2 regions of the Serratia sp. NFX21 genome follow, and region 2 is predicted to be linked to the other one. Evidence: predicted binding sites of a transcription regulator. Region 2 holds the regulator's gene; the other holds the start of a gene.
What was found. Region 2 encodes LexA, which represses DNA repair genes until DNA is damaged. Its sites were predicted from a motif close to TNCTGTATGTACATACAGNA; they were not measured.
Positions count from the first base shown of each region.

Region 1 (6,646 bases), 800 kb from region 2:
AGAACACCTGAACCCCGCGTTCGGCCAACAGTTTCATGTTGGTGCCCTGCTTTTCCAGCGTTGGAATATCCGAAACCGGAATTCCGTAGATGCGCTCCATGACCAACACGCTTTCGCGGCAGTAATCGGAGTAAACCTCCGGCACATACAGCATCGGGCTACCGTCGAAATTGCGGCGCAGCTGGATGGCGTTGGCCGCTTCACGCAGCAGGTTCAACTCGTCCAGCAAGGTCTTTTCATATTCGCGCACCACTTCACGCGGACGCAGACGGCGACCATCCGGCATCAGCTTTGGCACCCAGGCCGCCAAACGATACATCAGGCGGACGTCAGCCTTGATGATCGGCCGAATATCGGGCCGAATCACCTTCAGAACCACTTCCTGCCCGGTCGTTTTTAGCCGTGCGGTATGCACCTGAGCTATCGATGCCGAAGCCAGCGCCTGCTGGTCAAAATCATCAAACCAGGTTTCCAGCGGGCCGCCCATCGCCAACTCAATATGCTTGCGCGCCAGTGCACCATCGAAGGGGGCAACCCGGTCCTGCAACAGAGTCAGTTGATCGGCGATTTGTGGTGGGAACAGGTCGCGGCGTGTTGACATCATCTGGCCAAACTTGATCCATACCGGCCCCAGTTCCTGCAAGGCCAAACGCAGACGTTCACCCAGCGGTTTGTCTGCATGGCGGTTTGGCATCCAGAACAGCAGACGGCGCCCCACGCGCAGCGGCAACGTCAAGCGCATCTGGGGGATCAGTTCATCCAGGCCATAGCTGAGAAAAACGCGGACGATCAAATACAGGCGGCGTAGTTCGCCAGGGGTCATCGTTTACCCTCCAACTTGTCCATGCGAGCAATCAGCGCTTCGAGGTTGCGAACGGTGGCATCAACTTCCTCGTTGAACCACACAACTTCCAGTGGGCCTGGCGCCACGCGCCACTCTTCCGTCAGCGTTTCCGCTACATAATGCTGTTGACGCTGAAAGCCTGTCTTCAGCAGATTCGCGCCCTTACCGAGCGCCTGCGTGATACCCTGCGCGGCAATATCGCCGATGTAGGGGGCCAACCATTCAGCCGGATCCCACTCTGCCAGATCGAGCAGCCCAACCAGTTGTTGAACCACCTGAATATCACCTTCGACAATCAGTTCACCGCTGCGCATCAATGGCGAAAGTTGCTGGCGATCCCGCAGCTTCAGCAACACCGAGATGCGGCTGCGCACCGTGCAGTCGGCGGTATCTTCAGACTGACCAAGCACATCGACACGCTGCTCACTGAACAGCAACACCAACGGTGAGGAAAGCTCCTGCAATTCAATACGCAGAACCTTACCCGCCAGGCGCAAACGGGCGGCTTTCATGCTGCGATCGCGGAACAGCAGGCTGTTGAGCGATGTTTCCAGCACGCCGGTCAACAACGGGGTTAACAGCATCGGCATGTCCATATCAGAACTTGAAGCCGCGATGCAGGGCCACAATGCCGCCGGTCAGGTTAAAATAGGTCACGTTGTCAAAGCCGGCAGCCCCCATCATACCTTTCAGGGTTTCCTGATCGGGATGCATGCGGATCGACTCAGCCAGATAACGGTAACTTTCCGGATCCTTCACCACCAGCTCCCCGATTTTCGGCAGCACGTGGAACGAGTAGGCGTCATAGGCTTTACTTAACGGCGCCAGCAGCGGCTTGGAGAACTCCAGCACCAGCAAACGGCCGCCCGGCTTAAGCACGCGGAACATGGAACGCAGCGCCTTGTCTTTGTCGGTCACGTTGCGCAGGCCGAAGGAAATGGTAATGCAGTCAAAATAGTTATCCGGGAACGGCAGCGCTTCGGCATTGGCCTGCACATAGTTGACGTTACCGATAATGCCGCGGTCGCGCAGCTTCTCGCGCCCCATCTTCAGCATGGAATCGTTAATGTCCGCCAGTACCACCTGCCCCTGCTCACCGACCATGCGGGAGAACTTGGCGGCCAGGTCACCGGTACCACCGGCCAGATCCAACACCCGCTGCCCACGGCGAACGCCGCTGCAGTCAATGGTAAAACGCTTCCAGATACGGTGGATACCAAACGACATCAGGTCGTTCATCACGTCATACTTTGCAGCTACCGAATGAAAAACATCTGCCACCATGGCCTGCTTCTCGTCTCTAGCTACGGTGCGAAAACCGAAGTCGGTGGTTTCCTGCGGTTGATCTGCCATTGTCCTGCCTGCTATTCAGTCAATTTAGTGTGGATGAGTGTACCAGAACCCTACGCAATACCCCACCTCGCAGCCGCTGTCATGCCTGCGATGCGGAGCGGGGTTCCTCTGCGGAGTCGTCGTCTTCCGCCCCGGGCAACGCGTCAACTTCATCAAAGCCCGTCGCCTCGCATTCTTCATCATGCTGCGCACTGGCCTGCTGAGCCAGCAGCGGGTTAATCGGCCTTTTCACCTCAACCCCCAAAGCGCGGAACCCCTCGGTCTGGCCGATAAGATTACCACGGCCTTCGCTCAGTTTATTCATCGCCTGGCGATAACTCCCCTGGGCCTTGTCCAGGCTCTGCCCCAGCGCCGACATATCGTCAACAAACAGCCGCATTTTGTCATACAACCGCGCCGCTCTGTCGGCAATGCGTTGGGCATTCTGGCTCTGATGCTCATAGCGCCAAAGATTGGTGATGGTGCGCAACGCCACCAGCAAGGTAGTCGGGCTGACCAGCATGATGTTGTGTTTGAGCGCTTCGCTGATCAGCTCCGGCTCACGGTCGATGGCCAGCAGGAAAGCCGGCTCGACCGGAATAAACATCAGTACGTAGTCCAGCGAACGCAGGCCGGGCAACTGCTGGTAATCCTTGCGTCCCAACAGGCGGATATGGCCACGCAGCGAGCCAATATGCTCACTCAGCGCCGCCTCGCGTTCCACTTCATCTTCACTGTTGAAGTAACGTTCGTAGGCCACCAGCGACATTTTCGCATCGATGACCACGTCCTTACCCTGCGGTAAACGAACGATAACGTCGGGCTGCATACGGCTCTGATGATCCAGCCGCACATTGACCTGGGTTTCGTATTCGTGTCCTTCGCGCAGGCCGGAGGCTTCCAGTACCCGACTTAACACCACCTCACCCCAGTTACCCTGAGTTTTGTTATCCCCTTTCAGGGCCTTGGTGAGGTTAATCGCCTCGCGTGCCATTTGTGCATTGAGCTGCTGCAGGTTACGTATTTCGTGGGTCAGCGTATGGCGTTCACGCGCTTCCTGGCCAAAACTATCCTGTACCTGGCGGCGGAAACCATCGAGTTGCTCACGCAGCGGCAGTAACAGGCGGTCCAGGCTTTGCTTATTCTGCTCGTCAACCTTGCGCCCGCTGTGTTCAAAAATGCGGTTAGCCAAATTTTCAAATTGGGTGGTGAGGCGCTGCTCGCTGTTAATCAGCAGACGCTGTTTCTCTTCTGCCGCCATACGGGTCTCTTCCAGGCGGATAGTCACCTCACGCAGCTCGGCCTCCTGAGCGCTGTTAACCTCACGCTGGGCGCGCAGTTCCTGATTCAGCAACTCGCATTCGTTGCGCCAGTGATTGAGCTGTTGAAGTTTTTCGTGCCCGGCAGCCAGCTGGCTGTGCAAATTGCGCAGTTCCAGATCGGTCTGTCGCATTTGTTGTTCATTACGCTGCAGCGTTTCTTGCCGGGCTGCTGTTTCCTGCTGCGCCTGCTGTAGCGATTGTTCCAACAGCCGTTGCTCGGTTTCATGCTGTGCCTGCGTCTGCTGCACACGCAAACTGGCAATTAGCCACCCCAACAGCAGGCCAATTGCCACCCCGCCCATACCGTAAACCAAACTGGTATCCACCCTGCCTCCTGTTACACCTGACCGTTCCGGCGTTTTATGCGCCTGTTGCCCGTCACGTTAAGGGGATGCTGTATGGATGTCCAGTCTGTTTTTGCCCCAACGGCGCAAAATTGCGAAACGCTACGCAAGTCAGACCAGAACTAGCCAAACCACTGGCTTAACCACTTGATGCCAAACGCCCCCGGCGCGAGAATGCCAAACGCCCAGATCATCGCCGACGTGATATTCGCCACCTGGAAATAACGCTGGGGCATACCGCAAATGCCACCAACCAAAGGCACCACGGCACGCAACGGGCCGAAGAAGCGACCAATGAAAATGCCCAGTACTCCCCAGCGTTCAAAAAACGCATGGCCACGCGTGAGTAGCTGTGGATTGCGGGAAAGGGGCCACATATGCGCCACCCGGTCTTGATAGTGATAGCCAATCCAGTAAGAGAGCCAGTCGCCGAAAAAGGCCCCGGCAGCGGCGGCGGCCCAGATAGGCCAGAATGCAATGCCGCTTTCGCCTATCAAGGCTCCCAGCGCCAGCAGAATCACCGTGGCCGGCAACAGCAGCGACAGGAACGCCAGCGATTCGCCGAACGCCAGGAAGAAGATAATCGGGATGGCCCAGGCTTCATGCTGCCGCACGGTGTCGCTGACCCAGTGGATAATGTCATTGAGGCTCAATATGGGCTCCTGATGCGGGATTTATGGCCCCAAGGATACGCAATGCCGGCCGGGGCCGATTAAACCCCGGCTAAACACCCGTGCAGTTTACTCGAGGTAGAACGCCTGCAGTGCTTCACGCTGGTTTTGGCCCAGTCCGTACTCGGCCTCCAGCCAGCGATCGGTTGAACCATATTGGTCACGGATGCAGTTCAGGGCGGTCATCAGGAATTCTTCACGGGCGCTGAGCACATAGGCAAATTGCCCCAGTGCCGAAGCGTTAAGGCGAATCGACAGTTGATCCAGCATCTGTTCGCGGAAGGTCGCCAGCGTGGTTTCGGTCAGCAGGTAATCTTCCACTACCGTCGCTTCATCTGCCCCCAGCGCAAACAACACCAGCGCCGAACCGACCCCGGTACGATCCTTGCCTACCGCGCAGTGCTGGACGATGGCACCGTTATCGACATTGCTCAGCAATTGGGCCAACTGCTTATACGCCGCATTACCGAAAGGCAGTCGACGGTAAAGTTCCAGCATAAAGGCCTGTGCGTCGAAACCGGCCAGCGTTTCGCTGGTCAGTTTTTCCAGGTTGGCATTCACCTCATTGCTCAACGGATTGGCCGGGAAATGATGATAATCGGCGCCGTTCCACAGGACATCAGGCTTGGCCTGAACTTCATCGGCGTCACGGTAATCCAGCACCGAACGCACCGGCACACCGGCCAGGAAGGTGCAGTCGTCTTCGGTCAGACGCTCCAGCGAGCCTGAGCGGAACAGCAGACCACGCTTGATACGGCGGCCATCGGCGACGCTATTGCCGCCAAGATCGCGAAAGTTAATGCCGCCATCAAGCGGCGCCAATGAAGGATGAAGCAGGATCTGGGCAGTCATAGACGTCCTCGTGGTTATTGTCTGAAAAACGCAACCTGAGAGCAGCGGAAAAACCGGGCTCAACGGGTAAAGAGGCGGCCAGAAAGATGGCGCTGATGAGGTTAACCGTAACAGATTACGGCCGAATGGAGAAACGGGCCGCGTCGGCGACCCGTTGAACTGCGAGGTAATTACAGCAGGCGGCGCGCCGCATCAACCACGATCTGCACCGCTTTGCTTTCGGTGTTTTTCATGGTTTCTGCGTTCGGGATTTCCTGCTGGGTGCGGTTAACAATCACACCGGCAACCATACCGGCACGCAGGCCCTGGCTGGCACACATGGTCAGCAAGGTAGCGGATTCCATTTCATAGTTCATCACGCCCATCGACTGCCATTCTTCCATCGAGCCTTTGAAGCGGCTGACGACGCGGCCGGAGAAGGTATCGTAACGTTCCTGGCCAGGGTAGAAGGTATCAGAAGACGCGGTCACGCCAATGTGCGTGGTGGCGCCGGCAGCCTTGGCGGCTTCGACCAGTGCCGTGGTACAGGCAAAGTCGGCCACGGCCGGGAACTCCATCGGTGCGAAGTGCAGGCTGGCACCGTCGAGACGAACCGCGGCGGTGGTGACCAGAACATCGCCGACATTGATGTTCGACTGGATCGCACCGGTGGTGCCGATACGCAGGAAGGTACGGATACCCAATTGCGCCAGTTCTTCAACGGCGATAGAGGTAGACGGGCCACCAATGCCGGTAGAGCAGACGATCACCGCCTTGCCGTCCAGCTCTGCGCGCCAGGAGGTAAATTCACGATGGGAAGCCAGATGCACCGGATTTTCCATCAGCTTGGCAATTTTCTCTACGCGCTGTGGATCGCCAGGAACGATGGCAAGCTGGGCCCCTTGTAAATCTTTTTTAGTGAGGCCGAGATGAAAAACGTCAGATTGGGACATGCGAGACTCCTCATGGATCATGTTTATTGGGAGGAACAAAAAAGTACTCTACTGAAAATTGCCATTCAATTTCGTGACAACCATCACTATGAATAAAGAAACAGAATGCAATCTACATAACTTTTGTGACTAAAGTCACAAAAACACACCAGAAGCTGGAATGGTTGTCTCAGATGCCCCAAGTCTAGTCGACAAAATGCAGCGCCGTTTTTCACCCTGTCTCCTGAGCGCAGAGCTGATTTCCTGATGAAACTATTGACACCGCCACAGAAAATAACCTTATTTTATCGGTGACTTAGCCACAATAAAGGGAGCTAACGCACCTTATGGTATTAATGCAGGTCAACAT
Region 1 is NZ_CP183196.1:734,419-741,064, reverse strand. It holds gene ubiB (ubiquinone biosynthesis regulatory protein kinase UbiB) at 1-823, opposite strand, end outside; gene ubiJ (ubiquinone biosynthesis protein UbiJ) at 820-1,428, opposite strand; gene ubiE (bifunctional demethylmenaquinone methyltransferase/2-methoxy-6-polyprenyl-1,4-benzoquinol methylase UbiE) at 1,442-2,197, opposite strand; gene rmuC (DNA recombination protein RmuC) at 2,277-3,824, opposite strand; gene ACNT1W_RS03425 (DedA family protein) at 3,965-4,495, opposite strand; gene ACNT1W_RS03420 (tyrosine-protein phosphatase) at 4,583-5,365, opposite strand; gene udp (uridine phosphorylase) at 5,536-6,297, opposite strand.
Region 1: a site for LexA is predicted at 3,891-3,910, ahead of rmuC (DNA recombination protein RmuC). Genes of this name have one in related genera too.

Region 2 (6,646 bases):
GGTTTTATGCTGATTGGGCATAACCCTGCGCCAGAAATGGCCGCGTTGGCAGAGCGCTTGCAGCACTCACTTGCCAGCTAAGACGCCACTTCAAGTGTGAACATCGTCACACTGGTGACGAACGGTAGGTGGTAAACCAGCCGATTAGTGCGCCATATCAGAGGAAAAGGGGCCGACTCTCGGCGATTTGACTGAAGCATGGTAAAATCGGCTTTTTTACGTACCGGGAAATTTGCCATGAACTCAAGCACCCAGGAAAAGCTGCTGGCGCAGGCTGAACAACTCTGTCAGCAACGCAATGTGCGTCTGACACCGCAGCGGCTGGAAGTGTTACGCCTGATGGCACAGCAGCCCGGTGCCATCAGCGCTTACGACCTGCTCGATCTGCTGCGCGTCGCCGAACCCCAGGCCAAACCACCGACGGTGTACCGTGCTCTGGATTTTCTGCTGGAACAAGGCTTCATTCACCGGGTGGAATCCGCCAACAGCTACGTGCTGTGCCATCACTTCGAACAGCCGACGCACACTTCCGCGCTGTTTATCTGCGATCGCTGTGGTCAGGTGACTGAACGCACTACCGAAGGGGTCGAAGAGACGTTGCAGAAACTGGCGAAGGAGTCTGGTTTTGTTCTGCGTCATAACGTGGTGGAGGCGCATGGCCTGTGTGCGGGTTGCGTTGAGGTAGAAGCCTGTGACAGCAAGCATGACTGCGGCGAACACGATCACAGCATCGCCATCAAGAAGAAATAGGTTGGGTTTTCAGGTACCTCCCTGTACCTGCAGGCTTGGCGTTAAGGGGATAAAAACGCCGGGCCTTTAAAAGTAGCTTGTGGCCGCAATCCGCTGCGGCCCAGCGCGCTACCAGCGATACTTGTTGTGGTCTTCCCAGGATTTAACTTCTTTCTCGGCCGCCTCTTTCTGGTAGCCATAACGTTCCTGAATTTTACCGACAAGCTGTTCGCGTTTCCCTTCAATAACCGTCAGATCGTCATCGGTCAGCTTGCCCCACTGTTCCTTCACTTTCCCTTTAAACTGCTTCCAGTTACCGTCGGCTTGATCTTTGTTCATAACCTCTCCGTTACCTGTGATTAGTCAGTTTTAAACGCCTGTGGCCGGACTTAACTGAGTAATTATTTCGGTCAATCGACCTAAATAAAAGGGTTGTCAGTTCCAATTTATTCCGCCAACCACATGATTAACTATAGCTACAGATAGCGATAAAAAAGAAAAAGTCAGGATAAAAATTCAAAAAACAAAGATAAATCAGTAAAAACCCCAGAAGAACAGTAGTTAAGCGGAAAGAAGTTCGCTCAAGAAAATGTAACTTAATATAAACAAAAACATAAGAAAAACTAATTATTACTCATTTTTGACTGTGTCGCATCCGCAGTAAACCAGGTCCCTCGCACCCTGTGGCAATGCCAAATCCATCCGAGCGCAAGGCCACGTAGCGAAAGGAACACCGCTAGCGCCAGCCACAATCCATGGTTGCCCAGTACAGGTAGGGTAAACAGCGTCAGCCCATAACCGGCGGCGGCTACTGCCATGCTGTTACGCATTTCTGCGCCGCGGGTGGCGCCAATAAACATGCCGTCCAGCAAATAGCACCATACTCCCACCAACGGCAGCACTACCTGCCACGGCAGATAGTGGCTCGCCAGTGCGCGCAGCTCCGGTAAAGAGGTCAAGGCGGCAATGATTTGCTGCCCAGCAACGGCATAGAGCAGACCAAAGCCCAACGCCACCAGACAGGCCTGCCGGCAAGCCGCACGCCATACTTTACGCAGTTGGCTATCGTCACGGGCGCCATAGGCATGGCCCGAATGAGCCTCTACCGCGTAGGCAAAACCGTCCAGCGCATAAGCGGTGAAGGTCAGCAAATTCATCAGCACCGCATTTACCGCGACCACCTCGCCGCCCAGCCGGGCACCGAAGATGGTCAACGAAGCAAAACACAGTTGTAGCAGCAATGAACGCAGCATAATGTCGCGATTCAACGCCAGCAGACGCCGCAGATTACCGCGCCAGGCTTGGCGCAGCATTGGCACAGAAATGCCGCGTATGCGCATCACGCGCCAGGACAGCCATAATCCCAACAGCAGCGTGGCATATTCAGAGATGGCGGTCGCGGTCGCGGCCCCCTGCACGTTCCAGCCCAGTCCCATCACCAGCCAGATATCCAATACGATATTCAGCAGGTTGCCGACAATCAGCAGGATCACCGGTGCGCGCACGTATTGCACGCCAAGCAACCAACCCAGGATCACCATATTGGCCAGCGCCGCCGGGGCGCTCAGCCAGCGGATCTCGAGGAATAAGCGAGCCTGTTCCAGCACCGCCCCATCGCCACCGACGATTTTTAGCGCCAACTCAATCAGCGGATAGCGCAGCAACACAATAGCCACCCCGGCCAACACCGCCAGCAGCAACGGCTGCATAAAGGCTCGTGCCAGCCCCTGCGGATTTTGTGCCCCCAACGCCTGAGCAGTCAGCCCGGTGGTGCTCATACGCAGAAACAGCAACAGCATAAACAGGAAGCTGGTGGCCATGGAGCCAACCGCTACGCCACCCAGATAGGTCGGGCTGTCGAGGTGGCCGATGACTGCGGTATCTACCAGCCCAAGCAGCGGCACGGTGATATTGGAGAAAATCATGGGCAGCGCAAGGCGCCACAGGGCTTTATCGGTATCGCTGGTGAAGGCAGAAAGCAGGCGCATAGTGAAATGTTCCCGTGTATACCCGTCATCTTTCAAGTTGCAGCGTTGTTATCTGCACTCAGTTATGTGGCCCGTCCATGAGCCACACCCCTTCGGGGCCGCTGCAAACAGCGTTCAAATCTGCTCCCGGCAGATTTGTCACCCCAGTTACTTACCTGAGTAAGCGCCTGGGGATGAGCGAGTTGGCCGCCTAGCTGCAACTTGAAAGCTATAGGGTATATAGTGAATCAGATATGACATCGCCCCAGAACTGGGGCGACTTGAATCAGAGAACGATGTTTGGGCGTGAGGATTAAACCCAGTCGCCATTGCGGATCACACCGACCGCCAGACCTTCAATGGTGAAATTCTGCTGACGCAGATCGACCACAATCGGCTGGAATTCACTGTTTTCCGGCAGCAGCTCAACCACGTTACCGTGTTTTTTCAGGCGCTTGACCGTGACTTCATCTTCGATGCGTGCCACAACCACCTGGCCATTACGCACGTCCTGAGTTTTATGCACCGCCAGCAGATCGCCGTCGAGAATACCGATGTCACGCATCGACATGCCGTTGACCCGCAGCAGGAAATCCGCGCTCGGTTTGAACAGGGATGGATCGACCTTGTAGTGCCCTTCGATATGCTGCTGCGCCAGCAGCGGCTCACCGGCGGCGACACGGCCAATCAGCGGTAAACCCTCTTCATCTTCCATCAGCAGGCGAATGCCGCGCGAAGCGCCGGAGATAATCTCGATAACGCCTTTACGCGCCAGCGCTTTCAGGTGTTCTTCTGCGGCATTTGGCGAACGGAACCCCAGACGCATGGCGATCTCGGCGCGCGTTGGCGGCATGCCAGTGGACGAAATATGATCGCGAATCAGATCATAGACCTCTTGCTGTCTGGTAGTTAGTGCTTTCATTCCGCCCCCTGTTTGTTTATACAGTCTTGCTGTGAGTATATACAGGTAACTGCGGCTTGGGAACCGAAGAGTGAATAAAAATCAGGGATTAGCGACACCTGTCGCAACGCAACGCCGCCACTCAGGCAAAGTGCTGCCACAGCACCGACCCCCAGACAAACAGCGCCAAAATAATCGCCAGCGAGACCGCCGCCGAGCCCATATCCTTTGCCCGACCGGAAAGCTCGTGATGCTCAGTCCCCACGCGGTCGACAATCGCCTCAATCGCGCTGTTCAGGATTTCGACGATCATCACCAACAGCACCGATCCGATCAGTAAAATGCGCGCTACCGCACCCACGTCCAGCCAAATCGCCAGTATGATAGCCAGCACGGTCGCCACCAATTCCTGGCGGAATGCCGCTTCGTGCTGCCAGGCAGCGGAAAAGCCTTTATAAGAGTAGCCGGCGGCTTTAATAATACGGGTCAGGCCGGTTGCTTGGTTTGCCATGTTTTTTAGTGCCTTTAGCAGAGATAAGTCATAATTAAACAGTCTAGGCCAGGAAACTCTCCCGGCTCTCGGTTTTCCAACACCACAGATCTGCTACCCGGTTTCTGGTATGCTTGCGGCGCATTGCTAACAAGAGGCTTCACGTTGTTATGTCAGGTTGGCGTAAAATTTATTATAAACTATTGAATTTACCACTCAAACTGTTGGTAAGAAGTAAGGTTATCCCTTCAGATCCGGTCACGGAGTTAGGGTTGGATCCCTCACGGCCGATTTTGTATGTTTTACCTTATAATTCCAAGGCGGATTTGCTGACGCTGCGCACCCAGTGCCTGGCGCAAGATCTGCCCGACCCCCTCAATCCGCTGGAGATAGACGGCACCGTGCTGCCAAGCCACGTGTTTATTCACGACGGCCCGCGCGTATTCCGCTACTACACGCCGAAAGAAGAGTCGGTAAAACTGTTCCACGACTATCTGGACCTGCACCGCAGCAATCCGGATCTCGACATTCAGATGCTGCCGGTTTCGGTGATGTTTGGCCGCTCTCCGGGGCGCGAAGGTCACGGCACACCGCATCTGCGTCTGCTGAATGGCGTGCAGAAATTCTTCGCCGTGCTGTGGCTCGGCCGCGACAGCTTTGTCCGTTTTTCCAATACCGTTTCGCTGCGCCGCATGGCCACCGAGCACGGTACGGACAAAATCATTGCGCAGAAACTGGCTCGCGTAGCGCGCATGCACTTCTCGCGTCAGCGTCTGGCCGCCGTCGGCCCAAGCCTGCCGGCCCGTCAGGACCTGTTCAACAAGCTGTTGGCGTCCAAGGCGATCGAAAAAGCGGTCGAGGACGAAGCTCGCAGCAAGAAGATTTCCCACGAAAAAGCCCAGCAGAATGCCATTGCGCTGATGGAAGAGATCGCTGCCGACTTCTCTTACGAGACGGTGCGCCTTTCCGATCGCGTGCTGAGCTGGACCTGGAACCGACTGTATCAAGGTATCAACGTCACTAACGCCGAACGCGTGCGTCAGTTGGCGCAGGACGGCCACGAGATTGTTTATGTGCCCTGCCACCGCAGCCACATGGACTACCTTCTGCTGTCCTACGTGCTGTATCACCAGGGCCTGGTGCCGCCGCATATTGCTGCCGGTATCAATCTCAACTTCTGGCCGGCCGGGCCGATCTTCCGTCGCCTGGGCGCTTTCTTTATCCGCCGCACTTTCAAAGGCAACAAGCTGTACTCGACGGTATTCCGTGAATACCTCGGCGAGCTGTTTACCCGCGGTTACTCGGTGGAATACTTTGTTGAAGGTGGCCGTTCCCGTACCGGACGTTTACTGGAGCCGAAGACCGGCACCCTGTCGATGACCATTCAGGCGATGCTGCGCGGCGGTAGCCGTCCTATCACACTGGTGCCGATTTACATCGGTTATGAACACGTGATGGAAGTGGGTACCTACGCCAAAGAGTTGCGTGGCGCGACCAAGGAAAAAGAGAGCCTGCTGCAGATGCTGCGCGGCCTGCGCAAGCTGCGTAATCTCGGCCAGGGTTACGTCAACTTTGGTGATCCACTGCCGTTGACCGCTTACCTGAACCAGAATGTGCCACAGTGGCGCGAATCCATTGACCCGATCGAAGCCCAGCGCCCAAGCTGGTTAACGCCGACGGTCAACGATTTGGCGGCCAAGATTATGGTGCGCATCAACAATGCCGCCGCCGCCAACGCCATGAACCTGTGTTCCACGGCGCTGCTGGCCTCACGCCAACGCTCGCTGACCCGCGAGCAGTTGCTTGAGCAGTTGGAATGCTACCTGCAACTGATGCGCAATGTGCCTTATGCCGGTGACGTTACCGTACCAACCCAAACGCCGGATGAGTTGCTGGATCATGCGCTGAACATGAACAAGTTCGAGGTGGAGAAGGATAACATCGGCGATATCATCATCCTGCCGCGCGAGCAGGCGGTGTTGATGACCTATTACCGTAACAATATCCATCATCTGTTGGTTCTGCCATCGCTGATCGCCACTATCGTGATGCATCACCGCCGGGTATCGCGCGCTGAACTGCTAAGGCAGATTGGCCTGATTTACCCAATGCTGAAGGCTGAACTGTTCCTGCATAACGACAAGGAACAACTGCCGGAAGTGCTACGACCACTGATCGACGAAATGATCCGTCAGCAACTGATCTGCGATAAGGGTGACGATCTGGTGTTGAATCCGGCACGCATCCGTCCATTGCAGTTGTTGGCCGCCGGTGTCCGCGAAACGCTGCAGCGCTATGCCATCACCATGTCGATCCTCAGTGCCAATCCAAGCATCAACCGCGGTGCGCTGGAGAAAGAGAGCCGTATTATGGCCCAGCGTCTGTCGGTGCTGCATGGCATCAACGCGCCGGAGTTCTTCGACAAGGCGGTGTTCTCCACCCTGGTGGCGACGCTGCGTGCAGAAGGCTACATCAATGACATCGGCGATGCGGTCCGTGAGCACACCATGGAGGTCTACAACATGCTGAGCGATTTGATTACCCCGGAAATCAAGCTGA
Region 2 is NZ_CP183196.1:5,178,568-5,185,213, forward strand. It holds gene ACNT1W_RS24240 (anti-sigma factor family protein) at 1-81, shown strand, start outside; gene zur (zinc uptake transcriptional repressor Zur) at 238-750, shown strand; gene ACNT1W_RS24250 (CsbD family protein) at 859-1,068, opposite strand; gene dinF (MATE family efflux transporter DinF) at 1,353-2,717, opposite strand; gene lexA (transcriptional repressor LexA) at 3,010-3,618, opposite strand; gene ACNT1W_RS24265 (diacylglycerol kinase) at 3,740-4,108, opposite strand; gene plsB (glycerol-3-phosphate 1-O-acyltransferase PlsB) at 4,258-6,646, shown strand, end outside.